DNA from 4 places in the Marinobacter sp. MBR-99 genome. Region 1 is predicted to be linked to each of the others. Evidence: predicted binding sites of a transcription regulator. Region 1 holds the regulator's gene; each other region holds the start of a gene.
What was found. Region 1 encodes sigma-54, which starts transcription at its own class of promoters, with help from an activator protein. Its sites were predicted from a motif close to ANTGGCATNNANNTTGCTNT; they were not measured.
Positions count from the first base shown of each region.

Region 2: the regulator sigma-54 is predicted to act here: its motif matches at 1,987-2,006, upstream of flgB (flagellar basal body rod protein FlgB).
Region 3: the regulator sigma-54 is predicted to act here: its motif matches at 1,317-1,336, upstream of glnA (glutamate--ammonia ligase).
Region 4: the regulator sigma-54 is predicted to act here: its motif matches at 1,797-1,816, upstream of flgA (flagellar basal body P-ring formation chaperone FlgA).

Region 1 covers NZ_JBEPPY010000020.1:58,918-62,029, forward strand. Annotated here, with positions in the region: gene lptA (lipopolysaccharide transport periplasmic protein LptA) at 1-359, shown strand, start outside; gene lptB (LPS export ABC transporter ATP-binding protein) at 367-1,092, shown strand; gene ABIE59_RS16040 (RNA polymerase factor sigma-54) at 1,282-2,811, shown strand; gene hpf (ribosome hibernation promoting factor) at 2,887-3,112, shown strand, end outside.
Region 2 covers NZ_JBEPPY010000012.1:111,248-114,359, forward strand. Annotated here, with positions in the region: gene ABIE59_RS12130 (flagellar hook protein FlgE) at 1-312, opposite strand, end outside; gene ABIE59_RS12135 (flagellar hook assembly protein FlgD) at 341-1,018, opposite strand; gene flgC (flagellar basal body rod protein FlgC) at 1,036-1,485, opposite strand; gene flgB (flagellar basal body rod protein FlgB) at 1,518-1,916, opposite strand; gene ABIE59_RS12150 (nitroreductase family protein) at 2,151-2,726, opposite strand; gene ABIE59_RS12155 (adenylate/guanylate cyclase domain-containing protein) at 2,947-3,112, shown strand, end outside.
Region 3 covers NZ_JBEPPY010000010.1:137,497-140,608, reverse strand. Annotated here, with positions in the region: gene glnA (glutamate--ammonia ligase) at 1-1,184, opposite strand, end outside; gene typA (translational GTPase TypA) at 1,576-3,112, shown strand, end outside.
Region 4 covers NZ_JBEPPY010000012.1:24,730-27,841, forward strand. Annotated here, with positions in the region: gene ABIE59_RS11760 (CheR family methyltransferase) at 1-803, opposite strand, end outside; gene ABIE59_RS11765 (chemotaxis protein CheV) at 841-1,770, opposite strand; gene flgA (flagellar basal body P-ring formation chaperone FlgA) at 1,963-2,664, shown strand; gene flgM (flagellar biosynthesis anti-sigma factor FlgM) at 2,793-3,112, shown strand, end outside.

The DNA of each region.
Region 1 (3,112 bases):
TTCAGGGGGCCACCCAACTGAACGCAGAACGGGTGGTACTGTATCGAAGCCCCGAAGGTCTCAGCCGGATTGAGGCAAGCGGCGAACCCGCCCGATATCGCCAGCCGGCACGGGAAGGTGAAGCCATGACAGACGCCCGGGCGCGGACCATCACCTGGTCAGCGGCGGAAAACCGGCTGACGTTCGAGCGCCAGGCAGTGATTGAACAGGGCAACAATGTGTTCCGGGGCGACGTCATCCAATACGACACCGTGCGCAGGGTGGTCACTGCAGAAGGCGGCACGCCTTCGGAAGAGAGCTCTGGCCGGGTGGAAATGGTGATTCAGCCTCGCGGCTCCAGCAACCCCTCAGACGAATAGGTTACTGATGGCAGTTCTCAGGGCCAGCAACCTGGCAAAAAGCTACAAACAGAAAAAAGTGGTTCTCGATGTGTCTCTGGAAATCCGGTCCGGAGAAATCGTAGGCCTGCTCGGCCCCAACGGCGCCGGGAAAACTACCTGTTTTTACATGATTGTCGGGCTTGTACCCTCCGACCGCGGCCGAATCACCATTGACAGCCAGGACATCACACCCCTGCCCATGCATGGCCGGGCACGCAAAGGCATCGGCTACCTGCCCCAGGAAGCCTCGGTATTCCGCAAACTTACCGTGCGCGACAACATCATGGCCATTCTGGAAACCCGAAAAGGCATGAAACGGCCTGAGCGGGAAGCCAAACTTGAGGAACTGCTCGAGGAATTTCACATCACCCATATCCGGGACAGCTTGGGTATGGCGCTGTCCGGTGGTGAACGGCGGCGCGTCGAAATCGCCAGAGCGCTGGCCATGGAACCTGCGTTTATTCTGCTGGATGAGCCCTTCGCCGGGGTAGACCCCATCTCGGTCAGCGACATCAAACACATCATCCGGCATTTGCGAGATAAAGGCATTGGTGTGCTGATCACCGATCACAACGTGCGGGAAACCCTCGATATTTGTGAAAACGCCTACATTGTCTCCGGCGGCCATATCATCGCCTCCGGCAATGCTGAAGCCATCCTGGCCAATCAGCAGGTCAAGGAAGTCTACCTGGGTGATGAGTTCCACCTGTAAGCGGAAGAAAACCCCTCGACGACCGAGGTCTGATTGTTTTGATGATCTGTAGCAAGTAAACTCGGCAAAGAACTTGCTTATACTGACAACAGTGAGCGGCAAGTAACCAGCGTATAACAATTTTTTTGCCTGACAGCAGGCAACGTCACTACCGGGACACCCTTGATTTATGGATCTTGAGCCATGGTTATGAAAGCCTCATTACAGCTTAAGATGGGCCAGAGTCTGACCATGACGCCCCAGCTGCAACAGGCCATTCGCCTGCTTCAGCTTTCCACCCTCGACCTCCAGCAGGAAATCCAGCAGGCGCTGGAATCCAACCCCATGCTGGAAACCTCCGAGGATGACGATCAGTCTGACACCCCCGATACGGATGCCGACACCCGGGACGAACATAAAGACCGGGATTCCGACCACGATGAACCGGCCACCGAGGCTGCCTCTGACTGGGATGAAAACGAAAATGGCCCGGACTGGGCCTCCGAAAACGACATCCCGGATAACATCCCCGACGACCTGCCCGTAGACACCGCCTGGGACGATATCTACCAGTCTGCACCGGCGCCAGCCAGCAAAGGGGACGACGAGAACGAGTCGGATTTCGAAACCCGCAATTCACCGGCCGAGACTCTCCAGGACCACCTGGAATGGCAGCTCAACCTGACCCCCATGAGCGAGCGTGACCAGGCAATCGCCCACGCCCTGATGGACGCTGTAGACGAGCGCGGTTACCTGACCTCACCGATTGAGGAAATCCATTCCGGCCTGCAGGACGAAACCGAAGAAGACCCCCTTGAACTGGACGAGGTAGAAGCGGTCCTGCACCGGCTACAACACTTCGACCCGCCGGGCGTGTTTGCCCGAGACCTGCAGGAATGCCTGCTGATTCAGCTCAACCAGTTGCCGCCAGATACCCCCTGGCTTCGACAGGCCCGCCTGGTGGTTACCCAGTTCCTGCACCTGCTTGGCAACCGGGATTACGCGCAACTGCTGCGCCGCAGCAGACTCAAAGAAGATCAGCTGCGCGAAGTTCTGGCCCTGATTACCAGCCTCAACCCTCGCCCGGGTGACGTGGTGGACCGAGCGGAGCCGGATTACGTGATACCAGACGTCATCGTCCGAAAACACGAGGGCCGGTGGCGTGTTGAGCTCAATCCGGAGATCGCCCCGAGAATTCGGGTCAACGCCAGCTATGCATCGCTGATCCGTCGCGCCGATAGCAGTGCTGATAACACCTACCTGCGGGATCAACTGCAGGAGGCCAAGTGGTTCATTAAAAGCCTGCAAAGCCGCAATGAAACGCTACTGAAAGTCGCCACCCGGATTGTTGAGCACCAACAGGGTTTCCTGGACCAGGGAGAGGAAGCAATGAAGCCGCTGATCCTCTCAGATATCGCCCAGGCCGTGGAAATGCACGAATCCACCATTTCACGGGTCACCACGCAAAAGTATATGCACACACCCCGCGGCATTTTCGAGCTGAAGTACTTTTTCTCCAGCCACGTCAGTACCGCTGAGGGCGGAGAATGTTCCTCCACTGCTATTCGTGCGATGATCAAGAAACTGATTTCAGAAGAAACTCCAAAAAAGCCGTTGAGCGATAGCAAGATTGCAGCCATGCTTGGAGATCAGGGCATCAATGTGGCCCGGCGCACCGTTGCCAAATACCGGGAGGCCATGCACATCCCTCCTTCAAACGAGCGCAAACGACTGGTTTAATGTTTTTGCCGGTGCACGAAGCACCGGACACGCAGCCCGGTGGCAACACCGGCATGATGACAACAGGAGACGCCTATGCAACTCAACATTTCAGGCCATCACGTAGAACTGACCCCTGCATTGAAGGATTACGTCAACACCAAGTTCGAGAAGCTGGAGCGTCACTTTGACCACATAAGTAACTGTCAGGTGACGCTGGAAGTTGAGAAGGTACGTCAGATGGCTGAAGCCACCCTGCATGTCATCGGTGGCGATATCCATGCAAAGGCAGAGAGTGAGGATATGTACGCCGCGATTGATT
Region 2 (3,112 bases), on a different contig from region 1:
CCCGGCCCGGGAGTAGCGAATCTCGCCATTGTTGTTGAGTATAAAGAAGCCGTCACCGCTGATGGCCATGTCCAGGCCGTTGTCTGTAAAGCTGATGTTACCCTGCCCGAAGGACTGCTTAACGTCCTGGACCCGCACGCCATCCCCGATCGGATTGGTGCCGCCACTGAGAAAACCACTGGCATACAAATCGCCGAACTGCACCCGGCTACCCTTGAAACCCACGGTACTGGCGTTGGCGATGTTGTTGCCGGTGACATCCAGATCGACCGAAGCCGCCCGAAGGCCGCTCAAACCTGTGTTAAATGCCATGACTTATACCTCCTGGTCTGACACCGGATCAGTTAATTTGTTTGACATCGGACAGGGCAATAGAGCCCATACCGGCAAGATTGAGGGTGATGGAACCACCCTTGCCCAGAGACACGCTGTCCACATTGGCGCTGACCATGGTGCCCAACTGCTCAGGGCCGGACGGGTAAGAGCCCTGCGCGACGATCTGGTACGGACCAGGCGGCAAAGGATTGCCGTTGCCGTCCTCACCGTCCCACCGGAAGGAGACGACGCCAGCCTGGCTGCTACCCATATCAATCTGGCGAACCAGTTCACCGTTCTGGCTCATCACCAACAAGCGCAGACCGCCGGTAGACGCAGGCACCTCGATCGTGCCAGTAATCTCTCCATCATTGCCAAGAATACCCACGCTGGACGGCGCAAGTACGGTCTTACCAACCATCGCAGATGCCTGCAACGCCTGGCTCGACCGGAACTGCCCAGCCACATCCTCAACCGTGCTCGACAGGTTCTGCATTTCCTCCAGCGAACTGAACTGAGCCAACTGAGATATGAAATCGCCGTTGTCCTGTGGCTCCAGCGGGTTCTGATTCTTCAGTTGGGCAAGCATAAGCTCCATAAAGGCGTCTTTACCGAGTTCACTGCCACCACGGGCCTTGTCGTCCTGGTTAACCCTGTACTGGCTCAGTACGTCTGAGGCCGATGCGGAATTCACTGCACTCATGACTCACTCCTTACGATTTACTGCTGACCCAGCGTCAGGATTCGTTGCATCATGGACTTGGCAGTGTTCATGACGTCCACATTCATCTGGAAGCTGCGGGAAGACGACATCATGTCAGCCATTTCCTCAACCACGTTCACATTCGGATAGAACACGTAGCCGTCTTCGTTAGCGGCCGGATGGTTAGGCTCGTAGCGCATCTGGAGCTCGGCATCGCTTTCAATGATCCCTTCAACCCGCACACCGGCGCCGGGCCCTTCGTTCAGGCTGGTTCCGAAACCCTGATGGTCGGGGTTCAGCATCGCCTGCTGAATGGCCGCGAAAACCGGCTTGCGTGCGCGATAGGCGTTTTCTGTGCTGGAACTGGCAGTCTCGGCGTTCGCGATATTGGAAGCCGTAGTATTCAGCCGCAGGGATTGTGCGGTCATGCCGGAACCGGCGATGTCAAAAATGTTGCCCAGTGACATGGCAATCTCCTCAAATCGTAAATGACTGCGGCTTACTCACCCTTCAGGGCTTTGGTCAGTCCTGAAAACTTGCTACTCAAAAACTGGAAACTGGCCTGGTAGTCCATGGCATTACGCATAAAACGGCTCTGCTCTTCCTGGGCATCCACGGTATTACCGTCTATCGACGGCTGCTGCGGATTGCGGTAGAGCAGTTCACCATCGCTGCCCGGGCTGGAGGTATCCATGTGGCCATGGTGGGTGGTCGCCATTTGCAGACCGCTGACAGACTCCTGGGCCTTCTGCATCATCGCGCGAAAGTCGATATCTCTTGCCTTGTAGCCCGGGGTATCCGCATTGGCCAGATTGTTGGCGAGTACTTCAGCACGCTGCACCCGAGCCTGGAGTGCGTGCTCGTGGATACCCAATGCCCGATCAAATGTAATTGCCATGACTGCCTCCGGAATTCTGCACCGGCACCGTTTGAACGACGGCTTGCCGGAATTGCGTTCTGGAAGATTCAAAGCAAAGGTGGTGCCAGTTTCCGAGAGTGCTTGGGAGACGTGACTTTCAGAGGGATATGGTCAGAATTTGGGCGGCAATAGAATGAGGTTGATGGCAAAGGCGGCAAACCGTTTCCCTTAGCGGTTAAACGGATTGCCGTTATCACGATGGCTACAGGCCGGTTACCAGCTTTCCTGGCACCCGGGGCCACGCCAAACCTTGACGAAATCCCCGGTATCAGGGCGCGGCACTGGGGGTTTGTTGGCTGAAACCTTACCGGTGTAGAGGAAACCAACCACTGACTCACCCGGCTCCAACCCCAACCCGTCAAGAACCTCGGGATGATACGCCACCCCCCCGGTCCGCCACATTACCCCATAACCGGCATCCCGCAGGGCAAGGCCAAGAAAACTCATCCCGGCGGCAGCCGACATCAACTGCTCAACCTCCGGCACTTTCGGGTGCGATTTTGGTGTTGCAATACCCACAATCACCATCGGCGCCCTGAGTGGCGCACGCCGGGCTTTCTCGAGTTCCTGCTCACTGGCGTTATCGTTGCAGGCCCTGGCAAACAACTCTCCCAGAGCGTGCCTGGCATCCCCCTCCACCACTAGATAGCGCCATGGCCTCAGCAAGGCATGGTCTGGGGCCCGGGCAGCGCACTGAAACGCCACGTCGATAATTTGCCGGGGCGGTGCAGGAGTTTCTAAACGAGGTTCGGATGCTCTATCAAGCAGAAAGCGGGTTACGGACGTCATACTGGCTCACAGTCAGGATGTCTGAATCTCTTACCCTGAGGGCGAAGAAGCCTCAGTGAATTGTGGGTTATACTTAATACTGTTAACCTTTAGTCGTAACAGCGCATAAGAATAACGACCAACAACGATAACTTGTTCGGCAGCATACAATGAGTGACCAACAAATTTTTCGCAACTGCAGGATCGTACTTTCCTGCCAATGGGAAGACCCGGTTCTGACATGATGAGCGCACAGGCCGATTTGCGCAATGTCGCCAGCAGCGCGGGTAAACTCGCTTCCACGGAAATCCACGACCACACCGTGGCCATTCCCCCCATGCCGGACTACAACGGCCGAATCATAGCCTACACTGCAACGGCCGCGATTATTGTGACTGGAATCCTTC
Region 3 (3,112 bases), on a different contig from region 1:
AGATCCTTGTCCATGGCATCGCCAGGGTGGATCTTGTTCTGTATGCCGTCAAGTCCGGCCATCATCAGAGCAGCGAATGCCAGGTAAGGGTTGGCAGACGGATCAGGGAAGCGGACCTCGATACGACGCGCTTTCGGGCTGTTTACATACGGGATCCGGATTGAGGCTGAGCGGTTGCGGGCAGAGTAAGCCAGCATAACCGGCGCTTCGAAGCCAGGAACCAGACGCTTGTAAGAGTTGGTAGAGCTGTTGGTGAAAGCGTTAATGGCCTTGGCGTGCTTGATCACACCGCCAATGTAGTACAGGGCCGCTTCGCTCAGACCAGCGTAGCTGTCACCGGCAAACAGGTTCTTGCCGTCTTTGCTCAGGGACATGTGTACGTGCATGCCAGAACCGTTGTCACCGACAACCGGCTTGGGCATGAAGGTGGCGGTCTTGCCGTAGGCGTGGGCTACGTTGTGTACACAGTACTTCAGAATCTGTACTTCGTCTGCCTTGCGGGTCAGGGTGTTGGCGCCAACACCGATTTCGCACTGGCCGGCGGTGCCCACTTCGTGGTGGTGTACTTCAATTTCCAGGCCCATGGATTCCATGGCGGCACACATGGCGCCACGCAGATCGTGCAGGCTGTCTACCGGCGGAACCGGGAAGTAGCCGCCTTTCACGCCAGGGCGGTGGCCGATGTTGTTGCGATCAAAGTCTTCGCCGGAAACCCAGGCGGCTTCTTCAGAGTGGATGTGGTACATCGCACCCTGCATGTCCACATTCCATTTAACAGAATCGAATACGAAGAACTCGGGCTCAGGGCCGAACAGGGCGCCATCGGCGATGCCGGTAGACTTCAGGTACTCTTCGGCGCGACGGGCAACAGAGCGTGGGTCACGCTCATAACCCTGCATGGTAGAGGGCTCTACAATGTTGCAGGTGATGTTCACGGTAGTTTCTTCGGTGAACGGGTCCAGCACGGCAGTTTCGTCATCTGGCATCAGGATCATGTCGGATTCGTTGATGCCTTTCCAGCCAGCAATGGAGGAGCCGTCAAACATCTTGCCGTCAGCAAAGAAGTCTTCATCCACCTCGGTGGCAGGCAGGGTCACGTGCTGCTCTTTACCACGGCTGTCGGTGAAGCGCAGGTCAATCCATTTCACTTCGTGTTCTTTGATCAAATCAATCGTCTTGGACATTGTGCATGCTCCGTAGTGATGTCGTATTCGTAGTGCCGGATCGTTCAGCGGGCTGAAGCCCGATCTTTTTCGGGTCAGGGCAGCTTAACAGAAGCTGTTGAACCTTACCTTTAAATTACGGCTGCTCAGGGATAAGCAAGGGCCTTGCCAGTTTTCCGGTTTTGCGCCAGAACGGCGCAGTCACAAGGCTTCGGGGCGATTCTGGCGCACCGGGGTACCGCTGGCAGGTGTTGGTTGCACTGATTGGGTGCACTTTATTGGTGCATTGGATCTTGTTATGCCTGATAGTGGTGCATTCGCTGATTGGTTACATATTAGGCACTATTCTTCATATTATCGACATGGACTTTTCTATATACTGCTCGCCGCTAAATTCTGCAGGATACCCGTTGTGATTGATAAGCTTAGAAACGTTGCCATTATTGCCCACGTTGACCACGGTAAAACCACCCTGGTTGACCAATTGTTGCGCCAGTCCGGAACCCTGGACCGTAAAGAGCTCGAAAACGAGCGCGTTATGGACTCCAACGACCAGGAAAAAGAGCGTGGCATCACCATTCTGGCGAAGAATACCGCGCTGAAATGGAAAGACTACGACATCAACATCGTGGACACCCCGGGGCACGCGGATTTTGGTGGCGAAGTTGAGCGAGTCATGAGCATGGTAGACAGTGTGCTGTTGGTGGTGGATTCCATCGATGGCCCAATGCCGCAGACCCGCTTTGTAACCCAGAAGGCGTTCGCTGCTGGCCTGCGCCCGATTGTGGTAGTAAATAAGATAGACCGCCCCGGTGCGCGCCCGGATTGGGTGGTAGACCAGGTGTTTGACCTGTTCGACAACCTCGGTGCCACCGATGAGCAGCTGGACTTCCCGATTGTTTACGCCAGCGCCCTGAACGGCATTGCCGGTATGGAACACGAAAATCTGGACGACAACATGGACGCCGTATTCCAGGCGATTGTCGACCACGTGCCAGCCCCCTCGGTGGATCTGGATGGCCCGTTCCAGATGCAGATCTCCCAGTTGGACTACAACAGTTTCCTGGGTGTGATTGGTATCGGCCGGATCATGCGCGGCAAAGTTAAAACCAACACTCCGGTGGTGGCTGTCGGTGCTGATGGCAAGAAGCGCAACGGCCGCATCCTGAAAATCATGGGCCACTCCGGCCTGCAGCGTGTGGAAGTTGAAGAAGCTCAGGCGGGCGATATCGTCTGCGTGAGTGGCCTGGACCAACTGTTCATTTCAGACACCCTTTGCGATCCCTCCAACGTCGAAGCACTGCCGGCGCTGACCGTAGACGAGCCCACCGTATCCATGACTTTCCAGGTCAACGATTCGCCGTTTGCTGGTAAAGAAGGCAAGTACGTGACCAGCCGTAACATCAAGGAGCGCCTGGAAAAAGAACTGCTTCATAACGTGGCGCTGCGGGTAGAAGAAGGCGATTCAGCTGACAAGTTCAAGGTCTCTGGCCGGGGTGAGCTGCACCTCTCGGTTCTGATCGAGAACATGCGCCGCGAGAACTTCGAGCTGGCTGTCGGCCGCCCCGAAGTGGTGATCAAAGAGATCGACGGTGTTAAGCAGGAGCCGTACGAGAACGTGATCATCGATATTGAAGAGCAGCACCAGGGATCCATTATGGAACAGATGGGCCTGCGTAAGGGTGACATGACCAACATGATCCCGGATGGCAAGGGCCGTATCCGCCTGGAATACACCATTCCGGCTCGTGGCCTGATTGGATTCCGGAATACCTTCCTGACCATGACCTCTGGTACCGGTATCCTGACATCCACCTTCAGCCACTACGGCCCGATCAAACTGGGTGATGTTACCAGTCGCCAGAACGGTGTAATTGTCTCCATGGCCACCGGCACAGCGCTGACCTACTCGCTGGAAACCCTGCAGAGCCGTGGCAAGCTGTTCCTTG
Region 4 (3,112 bases), on a different contig from region 1:
GGGTGGCACTGAACCATTTCGTATAGATTCGGCAGGCCATTGAGGGATTCAGAGGCGCCCAGAATGAGATAGCCGCCAGGGTTGAGAGCCCCGTGCAATCGAGTCAGGATGTCTTTCTTGAGATCTGCGGAAAAATAGATCAGCACATTTCGGCACATGATGATGTCGAACTTGCCGAGCATATATCGCTCAAGCAGGTTGAGCTCCTTAAACTCCACCATAGCCTTGATTTGTGGTTTTATCTGCCAACCACCATTGGCCGATGGCGTGAAAAACTGTTTCTGGCGCTCAGGTGAAAGCCCCCGACCGATGGCGATCATCTCATACTCGCCCCGCCGAGCCACTTCCAGTACGCTTTTGGATATGTCCGTTGCGGTAATCTTCACGTCCCGCAATTTTCCCGGCCGATTACGCCGAAACTCATCCACCACCATCCCCACTGAGTAGGGTTCCTGACCGGTCGAGCAAGCGGCAGACCAGATACGAAGCGGCTGTAACGAGTTGCGTTCGGCAAATTCCGGTAACAGCTTGTCCTGTAGAATGCGGAACGGGTGATTGTCACGAAACCAGAGGGTTTCGTTGGTGGTCATGGCGTCAATGACCAGCTCACGCAACCCGCTGCGCCCCGCACGCTTCAGGCGATCAAGAAGTTCACCCAACGAATTGAGATTATTTTCTTCAAGAATCCTGCGTAATCGGCTCTTCACCAGGTACTGCTTGTTGTCACCCAACAGAATGCCACAAGCGTCCTGCAGGAATGTCTTGAAGGCTTCGTATTCCTGAGGCGTAATGTCCGCTTTCATTAGATCTCTATCGTGGGTAAGTCCATGAGCCGAGGCATCAGTTCTGGTCAATGATTTCCATTACTCGCTCGGCAAGTTCGTCCGGGCTGAATTTCGCCATGAAATCATCTGCGCCAACCTTCTTAACCATCGCCTGGTTAAAGACACCACTCAGGGATGTATGAAGCATCACATACATGCCGCTGAGCGCCGGATTCTCTTTAATTCTGGTAACGAGGGTGTAACCGTCCATTTCCGGCATTTCCACATCGGAAATGATCAATGACAAGTGGTCTCGGGCATTGGAACCATCCCCCGTGATCTCCTTGAGATAGCTCAACGCCTGTTTACCGTCATTTTTGGTGACCACTTCCATTCCGATCGCGGTCAGGCAGCGTTCGATCTGGCGCCTCGCCACAGACGAATCATCAACAACCAGTACCGGCAAATGCCCGGGAACACGCTCCGAGCTGCGAGTTTTCAGCTCTTCGGTGACATCTTCCCTGAGCGGAGAAACTTCTGCAAGAATCTTTTCTACATCTATGATTTCTACAAGTTTGTCATCAATCTTGGTGACCGCCGTCAAGTACACATCCTTGCCAGCCCCCTTGGGTGGCGGGAGGATATCTTCCCAGTTCATATTCATGATCCGGTCGACGCCAGTCACCAGAAAGCCCTGAGTTTTGCGGTTATACTCGGTAATGATAACAAAGCTTGTTGCCAGCTCTTCCTGTGGAATGCCTGCCATGCCAATGGCCATGCTCAGGTCGATGATGGGGATGGTCTCGCCACGGATATGGGACACGCCCCTAACCACCTGGCGGCTGTTAGGAATCGATGACAGCTTCGGGCATTGAAGAACCTCCTTCACTTTAAAAACGTTAATCCCGTAAAGCTGCCGCCCCCGCAAACGGAACAACAACAGCTCAAGCCGGTTCTGACCAACCAGCTGCGTACGCTGGTTAACGCTGTCCAACACCCCTGCCATAACTTTCTACTCCCGGCATGCCAACGATCGGCACAGAATTTGCTCAGTTATTATCAAACAACTTGCTTACGCGAACCCGGACCAAAACATTGACGCCCGGTGTCCAATCAAGGTTAACGGCCCAAACGCCATTTTCCTTAACGGAACTCGCATAAATAGGCCTAACTGACAGCATAGGACAAAGCAGTGCAGATGCGAACCATCTTTTTAGCGACATTTTGCCTATACAGCCTTAGCCTGAATACCGTCGCAGCGGCCACCACCGCAAGCGAGATACGGGATGCCGCAGCCGGTTTTCTTGAGGCCTGGGCCGAGGAGCAGCGCCAGGATCAGTTCGATGTCATCTTCACCATTGGCAACATTGACAGCAGGCTGAGCCTGGCTGCCTGTGAACAGGCTCTGGAAACCGAATTTACCAACGACCCCCTGCGGACAACATCACCATCGGTCATGGTGTCCTGTGTGGGTGAGCGCCCATGGCGCATGTATGTCACTGCCTCCGTCGAAGTGCACGGCCCTGCCCTGGTGGCAGCGCGGCCTCTCGCCCGGGGCGAGCGCATCACCACAGAGCTGGTTCAGGAAAGTCAGGTGCAGATCAACGCCAGCCGCAGAGGTATCCTCACAGATGCCGAACAGATATCCGGCATGCTGGTGCGGCGCCCCGTCAATGCCGGGTCGCTTCTCACCCCGGATCTGCTTGAGGCGCCGAATGCCGTTGAGCGGGGTGATCATGTTATCATCACCGCCAAATCCTCGGCGTTCGCAGTCAGCTCCCGGGGCAAGGCGCTGGCAAGCGCCAGCGTCGGCGAACAAGTGATGGTTGAGAATCTGCAGTCATCACGCACGGTTCGTGCAACGGTCACGGCCCCGGGCCGGGTGGAAATTGCCATGTAACGGCAAGCCAATGCCCGGCGGCAAAATTTTTCCGTTTTTTCCTAAAGGTTGGCTTAACGCTGCCGATAACGAGATATAAACCCGATTTCGCCACCTTTGAGGGTGGCCACAGGCAAGCAGGTATCCTTATGTCAGTTGACTTAAATGGAATTGGCCCCGGCCAGGTCAACACCACCAGAACCACGGCCGACAAAGCAACCGGCAACCAGAGCACGCCCTCCACGGCTGGAGAACAGGCGAAGGCTCAAAGCACGGCTGCCCGCGGTGATAACGTCAGTCTCAGCAATCAGGCCAAGAACCTGAAGCAGCTCGAACAGAAGCTGGGTGATTACCCGGAGATGGACGACGACCGCATTGCGCAGATTCGAGCCGCACTGGAAGATGGCACCTACAAGATTGATGCAGAGAAACTGGCCCAGAAAATGCTTGAGATGGATAAAAGCATTTT